3 regions of the Pseudoalteromonas sp. APC 3694 genome follow, and region 3 is predicted to be linked to each of the others. Evidence: predicted binding sites of a transcription regulator. Region 3 holds the regulator's gene; each other region holds the start of a gene.
What was found. Region 3 encodes MetJ, which represses methionine synthesis genes. Its sites were predicted from a motif close to TAGACGTCTAGACGTCTA; they were not measured.
Positions count from the first base shown of each region.

Region 1 (3,291 bases), on a different contig from region 3:
TTTCGTAGTCGTAGTATGGGTATTCTTTAACCGTTAAGCCTGCAGCTTCAAATAAGCTAATGTGGTTAGCCCACGTTGGGTTAGTAACCCATACAGTAGCGTTTGGGTTACAACGTACAATAAATTCTGCTGCAACACGAAGTGCGCCTGTACCACCAGGTGCTTGTGCTGTGCGTACGCGATTAGCTAATAATGCCGGGTGCTCACCAAGAAGAAGATTTTCCATTTGTTGACAGTAATCTAAGTTACCAGCAAGACCAATGTAAGATTTGCTCATTTCATTTTCTAAACGAAACGCTTCTGCTTTTTTTACTGACTTTAATACCGGGGTATTCCCCTGCTCGTCTTTATATACACCAACCCCTAAGTCAATCTTATTTGGGTTAGTATCTTGCTTATAGGCCGCCATAAGGCCAAGAATAGGGTCTGTAGGTAATGGTTTTAATACTGAGAACATTGACTATCTCTTCGTTATTTAGGGGTTAGCTGTTGCGCTAAGCTTAACATAAAAACTCACTCGATTGACCAGTGTTATTTACACTAAAAAGTGAGGAATTTTAATACAGCATGCAATTAATAACGCGAGTGTCGCATTATCAAAAAAATCCGTGCTAAAGGCTTCGCCATCGACAATGCCAATGCACTGCTTTTGCGCATTAAATAGTGGTAAACAGGCCTCTGCTTTTACTTTCGGATCGCAGGTGTAATACTCACCACCCGCGGCTAAATATTGCTCAACATTATTAATGACACGTCCTTTACCACTGAGTGCCACTTGCACATTATTACTGCCGGTTGCAAATTCAGCAGTGAGCGGAAATAAAGGGCGACTCGGTGCACCAAAATAAGCGAGCTTTAATAACTGCTCGCCTTCAGGGGTGGCCGTATTTTGATAGATGCCATACCAATCTAACTGGGTGTTTCCGATTACATAGTCAACAATCAACTGAAGTTGTGCTAATTTTTCAGTTGTTTGCGTACTTTGGCTGACATAATCGCTTAGTTTAAACGGCTCATCCTGTAGGTAACCAAATAAACTACATGCCCCACCTTCACCTAGCTCAGGAATTTGGTATTCCCAACGCACGGCTGGTGCAGCATTTTTATTTAGGTATTGCTCAAGCTTTTCTAGCTCAGCGTGAATTAACTGTGGCTCAACATTAAGTTGAGCATACTCTAAGTAAGAATTAACCATTTGGACGTCCATACATCTATAATGCCGAAATAGTAGCATGGATGTTTTTATAGTGCTAGCCAATTTAAAGCGCTTTTTTAAAATCTTTAAACACTTTTATTCATAGATATAATTGCGGTATTTAAACTGGTTGCTTTATCTTTGGGGGCATTAAAAGGTGTTCAGCTTAGGTGCAAAAATTACGCCTTTGCTTCACAAATTTGTTATTATTTGCCGCATTATTATATTCAATCTTAAGTAGGTTAATTATGAGTGATAGTCACTTAGTGTATTCAACAGCAACAGGGCGAATTGATCAGCCAAAGCCAGAAAAAGAACTGGATGTAAAACTATTTAAAGACGGGTCAATTCGCATAGAACGTCAAACCAAAGGCCGAAAAGGTAAAGGTGTAATGCTGGTTGTTGGTCTTGATCCACAACAGCATGATTTGAAAAAGTTAGCAAAAACAATAAAAAGTAAGATGGGCCAAGGGGGCGCAGTAAAAGAAGGTGTTATTGAAGTACAAGGTGATGATCGCGACAAATTAAAAGCGATTTTAGAGGGATTAAAATTTAAAGTAAAAATTGCGGGTGGTTAACCCGCAATTCTTGCTTATTTAATAATTTTTAGCGCTGCTAATTGATCAAATAATGCGGGAATATCATCCTCAGCCACTGGCTTACTAAAATAATAGCCTTGAACAATAAAACAATTATTATTTTGTAAAAACTCAACTTGCTCGATTGTTTCGACCCCTTCGGCAACTACATCAAGCTTCAGCTTTTGTGCCATAGCAATAATGGCCGCAGTGATCTCCATGTCGTTATCATCCTCAGGTATATCTTTGACAAACGAACGGTCAATTTTAAGAATATCGACAGGGAAACGCTTAAGGTAACTCAGTGAAGAATAACCCGTACCAAAGTCATCAATAGAAATTGAGATACCCAACTTTTTAAGTTGATGTAACTGATCAATAGCTGCTTCAACATTCCCCATCAGCATGCTTTCGGTTAATTCAAGATGCAGACTTTTAGCATTAATCTGCGTCTCTATAATTATTTTTTTCAGCATAGGCACTAAGCTTGCGTCTTTAAACTGTCTTGCTGACAGATTGATCGACATATTACTTGCTCTACCTTGTTGTTCTAGTCGCTTCGTAAACTCACACGCTTGTTGTAGCACCCATTTACCGAGCTCTACAATTAAACCCGTTGCCTCAGCTATCGGAATAAACTTAGTCGGAGGAATAAACCCTTGCGTAGGATGGAACCAACGAAGTAATGCTTCATATCCCACCACGCTATTATCGCGACAATCAACTTGTGGCTGGTAATGTAGCGTGAGTTGCTTTTCTTTAATCGCATGACGCAATTCATTTTCTAGGAATAATCGTTCATTAGCTGCCGCATTTAGATCTTGGCTATAAAAATGGAAAGTGTTACGCCCTTTGGCTTTGGCCTCATACATGGCTAAGTCGGCATGCTTTAGTAACTGATCTTCTTCTAGGCTATCAAATGGTGCTAAGGTGATGCCAATACTTGCACTGACAATTACTTCATTGCTGCCAAGTTTTATCGGCTGGTTTAAGGTTTTTTGTATGGTGTCAGCGACTTCAGATGCTTCTTTTTGATGTTCAATACCACTGAGTAAAACAGCAAATTCATCCCCACCTAAACGGGCTATGGTATCTTCTGCTCGTAAGCGCTGTTTTAAGCGTGTTGCCACTTCAACTAACAGCTGATCACCCGCATCATGACCTAAAGTATCGTTAATACGCTTAAATTCATCCAGATCAAAATAAAATAAAGCAAACGAGTAACGCCCTCTCTCAGCAAGCGCCATCGACTTCCTGAGCTGCATTCTAAAGAATGTACGGTTAGCAAGCCCGGTTAGTGTGTCAAAGTAAGCGAGCTGTTCCATTTTTCGTTGGCTTTCTTTCACAAACGAAATATCTTGCGCTGATGCCACGTAACTGGTTATTTTACCACCGTCTTCTCGAATAGGTGACACACTAAGCGATACCCATATTGGCGACTTATTTTGCGCTTCAATAAGCGTATCTCCTCGCCAGTAATTACGATTACGCAAATCAATGTCAATATCCTCTACCAAC
Region 1 covers NZ_JASDDE010000002.1:135,995-139,285, reverse strand. Annotated here, with positions in the region: gene QMA00_RS01655 (amino acid aminotransferase) at 1-457, opposite strand, end outside; gene QMA00_RS01650 (GAF domain-containing protein) at 536-1,195, opposite strand; gene QMA00_RS01645 (translation initiation factor) at 1,444-1,773, shown strand; gene QMA00_RS01640 (EAL domain-containing protein) at 1,788-3,291, opposite strand, start outside.
Region 1: QMA00_RS01645 (translation initiation factor) is a predicted target of MetJ. The motif match lies at 1,197-1,214, and genes of this name have one in related genera.

Region 2 (3,291 bases), on a different contig from region 3:
TAAACTCAGGTAGTAACGGGCCAAACGCATTTAATGCATTTTGCGACGCTTTACGTGATGCTGGGTTTGCTGGGTTTGCTTGCAGCTCTTCAATGTAGGCTTGTGATTTTTCAGCCCAGTCAGCTGGTAATTCTGAATGTGTACGGCGTTTGTATTCTGCTGCTAGCTCTGGGTATGCTTTTTCATATGCGGCAAATTTTTCATCCCAGCTTGCTTCAAGCTGTTGGCCTTTTTCTTTGTTATCCCACTGTGCGTAAATGTCAGCAGGGATTTCAAATGCATCACCCGTCCAACCTAAGAACTCGCGAGACGCTTTAATTTCGTCATCACCTAGTGGTGCACCGTGACAATCGTGGCTACCTGATTTATTAGGTGAGCCGTAACCAATAATAGTTTTACAACAAATTAGTGTTGGCTTATCAGTCACGCTTTTAGCTTTTGCAATTGCTGCACTTACTGCATCGCTGTCGTGGCCATCAACGTCGCTAATTACATGCCAGCCGTATGCTTTAAAACGTGCTGGGGTATCATCACTAAACCAACCTTCAACTTCACCGTCGATTGAAATGCCGTTGTCATCCCAAAATGCCACTAACTTGCCTAGGCCTAATGTACCGGCTAGTGAGCATGCTTCATGAGAAATGCCTTCCATTAAACAGCCATCACCCATAAACGCATACGTGTGGTGATCAACAATGTCGTGGCCTTCACGGTTAAACTGCGCTGCTAATGCTTTTTCAGCAATCGCCATACCTACCGCATTTGTGATCCCTTGACCTAATGGGCCCGTAGTGGTCTCAATTCCTGGCGCGTATCCATATTCTGGGTGGCCTGGTGTTTTAGAATGCATTTGGCGGAAGTTTTTAATTTCATCCAGTGGCAAGTCATAACCACTTAAATGCAGTAGAGAATAAATTAGCATTGAACCGTGACCATTTGAGAGTATAAATCGATCTCGGTCAGCCCACTCTGGATTTGTTGGGTTATGTTTTAGATAATCGCGCCATAATACTTCTGCGATATCAGCCATGCCCATAGGGGCTCCAGGGTGACCAGATTTGGCCTTTTGTACTGCGTCCATTGACAAGACGCGAATAGCATTTGCAAGTTCTTTGCGAGATGGCATGAATTCTCCTACCTTTATATGTATTTGCGCGGGTATTTATTTATCCCCATTCTTACTTATTGTGGGGGCTGTGTGCAATTAAAAACCCATAAAAATAGGGCATTATGAATATTTTTTAAGAACCATTTACTATTAGATATTTTATTTAGACGTCTAGGCGTAAAAAAACTATGCAAGTTCATTTGTTTTAGATAAAATACGCGCCTTAATTTTTTAGCGCTAATACCGACGTTTGTGAAGCGCAATATTTGTGAGCATAATTACAATGGCAAAACATTTATTTACTTCTGAATCTGTTTCTGAAGGCCATCCGGATAAAATCGCCGATCAAATTTCTGATGCGGTACTTGATGCTATCCTAGAGCAAGACTCTCATGCCCGTGTAGCGTGTGAAACTTACGTTAAAACCGGTATGGTTATGGTTGGTGGTGAAATCACGACTAGCGCATGGGTTGATATCGAAGAAATTACACGTAAAACAGTACGTGAAATTGGTTACACACACTCAGATATGGGCTTTGATGCCGATTCGTGTGCAATTTTAAACACGATTGGGAAACAGTCTCCAGACATTAACCAAGGTGTTGACCGTACAAGCCCTGAAGAACAAGGCGCTGGCGACCAAGGCTTAATGTTTGGTTACGCATGTAACGAAACTGAAGTATTAATGCCTGCTCCAATTACTTATTCTCACCGTTTAGTGCAGCGTCAAGCTGAGGTTCGTAAAAGCGGCGAGCTTAACTGGTTACGTCCAGATGCAAAATCACAAGTTACATTTGCATACGAAAATGGCAAGCCAGTAGGCATTGATGCCGTTGTACTTTCTACTCAGCACAGCGAAGATGTATCGCAAAATGACTTAGTAGAAGCGGTAATGGAAACAATTATTAAACCAGTACTTCCTGCTGAGCTTATTACTAGCGCAACTAAATTTTTCATTAACCCAACTGGCCGTTTTGTAATTGGTGGCCCAATGGGTGACTGTGGTTTAACTGGTCGTAAAATCATTGTAGATACATACGGTGGCATGGCTCGTCACGGTGGTGGTGCTTTCTCTGGTAAAGATCCATCAAAAGTTGACCGCTCAGCGGCTTATGCTGCACGTTATGTTGCTAAAAACATTGTTGCTGCTGGCCTTGCTGACAAGTGTGAACTTCAGGTTTCTTACGCTATCGGCGTTGCAGAGCCTACTTCTATCAGTGTTGAAACATTTGGCACAGGTAAATTAGAAGAAGCGCGTTTAATCGAACTTATTCGTGAACACTTTGACTTACGCCCTTACGGCCTAATTCAAATGCTTGACCTTGAGCGCCCTATTTATCTACCAACAGCGGCTTACGGCCACTTTGGCCGTGATGAATTCCCATGGGAACGCACAGATAAAGCAGACGCACTTCGCGCAGCAGCTGGCCTGTAAGCCACCTAGCTAATATTAAAACGGCCCTTTTTAGGGCCGTTTTGCTATGTGTATTAAGTTAGTCATAAAACAGTCTCGAACTGTTTAACATTTTAGGTATATACTCTGCTTATACAATAAAGCGTGTTAGGGATAAAAATGGCCGACAATTTTCGTGTTATATTTGTAGGACTTGCAGAAGGCGCAGACAGCCAAGCAGTGACCAATGCACTGACAGAAAAACTAAAAACCTCACCTGAAAAGGTGGCGGCATTTTTTAATGGCAAGCCGCTGTTTGCTCCTAGCAACAAAGAGAAAGCCCTTAAGCAAGCTAAGTTACTTTCAACGCTGGGGATCAAAAGCAAACTTCAGCAAACAGCCCCTACACAAGCTACTTCTCAAAAAGCGCACGACAGCCAGCGAGATCAGCGCTTATTTGATGCCCTAGATTACATTACTAGTAGCTTAATTCGTCTTGAAGAAAAACTAGAAGATATTGAACAACGTCTCCCTGAGGTTGAATTATCATTACCTGATGAAAATGACGAACCATGGCAAGATGACGATTTAATGCTAGATGAGCCACTCTCTACTACGCCCAAAAAACGCAGTAACCTTGTTTTATATTCGCTGATTTCTACAGCCGTAATATTACTTATTGTGCTTGCTGTGTACTTATTATTTCCTAATTTATTCTCTTTTTGATCATGGTTTAGTTATTTAATGAGTAATAATCGCGCACAAATAAGACTCGATATTCGTAAAGCAC
Region 2 covers NZ_JASDDE010000001.1:186,343-189,633, forward strand. Annotated here, with positions in the region: gene tkt (transketolase) at 1-1,126, opposite strand, end outside; gene metK (methionine adenosyltransferase) at 1,392-2,543, shown strand; gene QMA00_RS00960 (hypothetical protein) at 2,682-3,227, shown strand; gene QMA00_RS00965 (5-formyltetrahydrofolate cyclo-ligase) at 3,246-3,291, shown strand, end outside.
Region 2: metK (methionine adenosyltransferase) is a predicted target of MetJ. The motif match lies at 1,273-1,290, and genes of this name have one in related genera.

Region 3 (3,291 bases):
CTTTCTACTCCACCTAATGATTCCGCTAAGCTAAATTCATTTAAACGCGTTAAAAACGCTGCAGCATCGTTTATATCGCCTTTTATATCAAAGCTAACCATAGCACCAAAGCCAAGCTGCTGCGCCTTAGCTAGCGCATGTTGAGGGTGTGATTCAAGACCTGGGTAGTAAACTTGGGCAACAAACTGGGAGCGTTCTAAATACTGTGCAATGGCGAGTGCATTTTCTTGGTGTTGCCTTAAACGCACGTTTAAAGTACGTAAGCCTCTGAGCGTTAAATAGCTATCAAATGGCGCGCCGGTGATGCCAATGTTATTTGCCCACCACGCTAACTCTTCACCTAACTCAGCAGTCGCTGCGATAACCGCGCCACCAACAACGTCTGAATGGCCATTGATATATTTTGTGGTTGAGTGCACCACAATATCAGCGCCAAACTTAATCGGGTTTTGTAATGCTGGCGATAAAAATGTGTTGTCGGCGGCAACCAGTGCACCACACTGTTTAGCTGTATCAGTTACCGCTTTAATATCTGTTAAGCGTAAAATAGGATTGCTAGGTGTTTCAATCCAAATCAGCTTAGGTTTAATAGCAAGGATGCGTGTCAGACTGTCGCTTTTGGTAAAATCGACCACTTCTAGTTTTAATAAGCCGCGCTTTTCTAGCGAAGTAAATAAGCGATAGCTGCCCCCATAACAGTCATGAGGGATCACTAACGTATCGTCACTATTAAGTAATTGTGTTGTTAGGTGAACGGCTGCCATGCCTGTTGCGGTAATAATGCCTTTAGCGCCACCTTCAAGCTCCGTGAGCGCCTCAGCCAAAATGTCACGATTAGGGTTACCACTGCGGCCATAATCATATTGGCGCTTTGTATCAAAGTCAGCAAATGAGTAAGTTGTTGATAAATAAAGCGGTGGAACAACCGCACCATGCTGTTTGTCGGCTTCTATTCCACTACGAACAGCAATTGTTGCCTTATTTTTTTCACTCATTTTCGCTACCTTTACTAATTTGGATGTTTAGACGTCTAAAAGGTAGCGCATGCAATTTAAGATGTCAAAACATTTAAATGTCTAGATAGCTAAATAACTAGTATTTGACTATCTTTTTTAAACCGATAGAATTTCACGCATATTTACACGCTTTGATGCTGTGTGAGCAATTTATAATCTGAGGCAACGATACATCTTATGGCTAAATGGAATGGTGAATATATTCACCCATACGCAGAACACGGGAAAAAATCCGAACAAGTAAAGAAGATCACCGTTTCGATCCCGCTAAATGTATTAAAAGTATTAACTGATGAACGTACTCGTCGTCAAATAAACAACTTACGTCATGCAACAAATAGCGAGCTTTTATGCGAAGCGTTTTTGCATGCGTTTACCGGGCAACCGCTGCCTAATGATGATGATTTGCGTAAAGATAACGCAGAAAAAGTACCTGAAGAAGTGAAGAAAATAATGCAAGAAATGGGACTAGAAGTGCCTATTTTAAATGAAGACTAGAAGGGTCTTTATACAAAAAAACCTCAGCAAATGCTGAGGTTTTTTTTGCGCTAATTTACACTTAACAATTACGCCATGTAGTTTTCTGGCATATCAATTAGTGCCACACCTGAATCAACCGCCGCCTGCGCAACCGCTTTAGCTATACGTGGTAACAAACGTGGATCCATTGGTTTTGGTATAATATATTTAGCACCAAACTCTAATTTGTCGATGCCTGCGGCAGTAAGCACTTCAGCCGGTACGGGCTCTTTAGCAATACTGCGGATTGCTTCTACAGCAGCAATTTTCATCTCGTCGTTTATTTCACTGGCACGTACATCTAACGCACCACGGAAAATAAACGGAAAACACAATACGTTATTAACTTGATTCGGATAATCAGAGCGACCTGTAGCCATAATTAAATCGTTACGTGCAGCGTGTGCTAATTGCGGATCGATTTCAGGATCGGGGTTTGAACAAGCAAATACCACGGGTCTATCAGCCATTAATTTTAAATCTTCAGGGGCTAATAAATTAGGGCCCGATACACCCACAAACACATCGGCATCTTCAATTACATCTTGTAAAGTACGTTTATCGGTATTGTTTGCAAATAATTGCTTATATTCATTCAAGTCATCACGACGCGTATGAATAACTCCTTTGCGATCTAACATATAAATATGTTCACGCAACGCGCCACATTTAATTAAAAGCTCCATACAGGCAACAGCTGCAGCGCCGGCACCTAAACATACAATAATTGCATCTTCAATTGCTTTGCCCTGTACTTCCAGCGCGTTTAGCATACCCGCAGCCGTTACAATAGCCGTACCATGCTGATCATCATGAAAAACAGGAATGCTACAACGCTCTATAAGCGCTTTTTCTATTTCAAAACACTCGGGCGCTTTAATATCTTCTAAATTAATTCCACCAAAGGTGTCGGCAATATTAGCCACCGTGTTAATAAAGTCTTCGGTAGTACGGTGCTTAACTTCAATATCTATAGAGTCTAACCCTGCAAAACGCTTAAATAGTAGCGCTTTACCTTCCATAACGGGTTTTGAAGCCAGTGGACCTAAATTACCTAAGCCTAAAATTGCAGTGCCGTTAGTAATAACCGCAACCATATTTCCTTTACCAGTATATTTGTAGGCATTTGCTGGATCAGCGGCAATTTCACGAACAGGTTCTGCGACACCGGGGCTGTATGCGAGCGCGAGGTCTTTAACCGTCTCAGCGGGCTTGGTCAGCTCAATACTGATTTTACCTGGAACGGGATGGGCATGGTAATGTAGTGCTTGTTCACGAAAATCTGACATAACGCGATTATATCCTGCAATTTAAGTTAAAGTGAGAGGTAGTTTAATCTACGATACCTTTATTATTTTTAAATTCCAAGCAATATCAGGTCTATCCTGTTATATGCTAGAACTGTTAATTTTAAGTTATTTATCAGCAACTTCCCTAGATTATCCTGACATTTTTAAAATATAAATTCGTCATAAAAATGAAAAACACAGGTACTTTTTGCCCTTATTCTATTTTTATAAAGCGTATTTTTTAGTCTTAAATTAAAATAGTGAAATACCGAATTTTATTTAACTTTAAACACAAATAACCTCACGTTACCTGCATTTGAGTACCATCTTTAAAGTTTAACAAATAAAAATATAGAGAATATTGGCTGTTTTGTCTGCAAATGTTTATGCATACTCAGAATAAGAACAGGAAATAGTTATGCAAAAAAAATAAATACAAAATTGCTAAGAAAGCAGGTAGGAAAGTA
Region 3 covers NZ_JASDDE010000030.1:23,809-27,099, forward strand. Annotated here, with positions in the region: gene metB (cystathionine gamma-synthase) at 1-995, opposite strand, end outside; gene metJ (met regulon transcriptional regulator MetJ) at 1,194-1,514, shown strand; gene QMA00_RS11505 (malic enzyme-like NAD(P)-binding protein) at 1,583-2,824, opposite strand.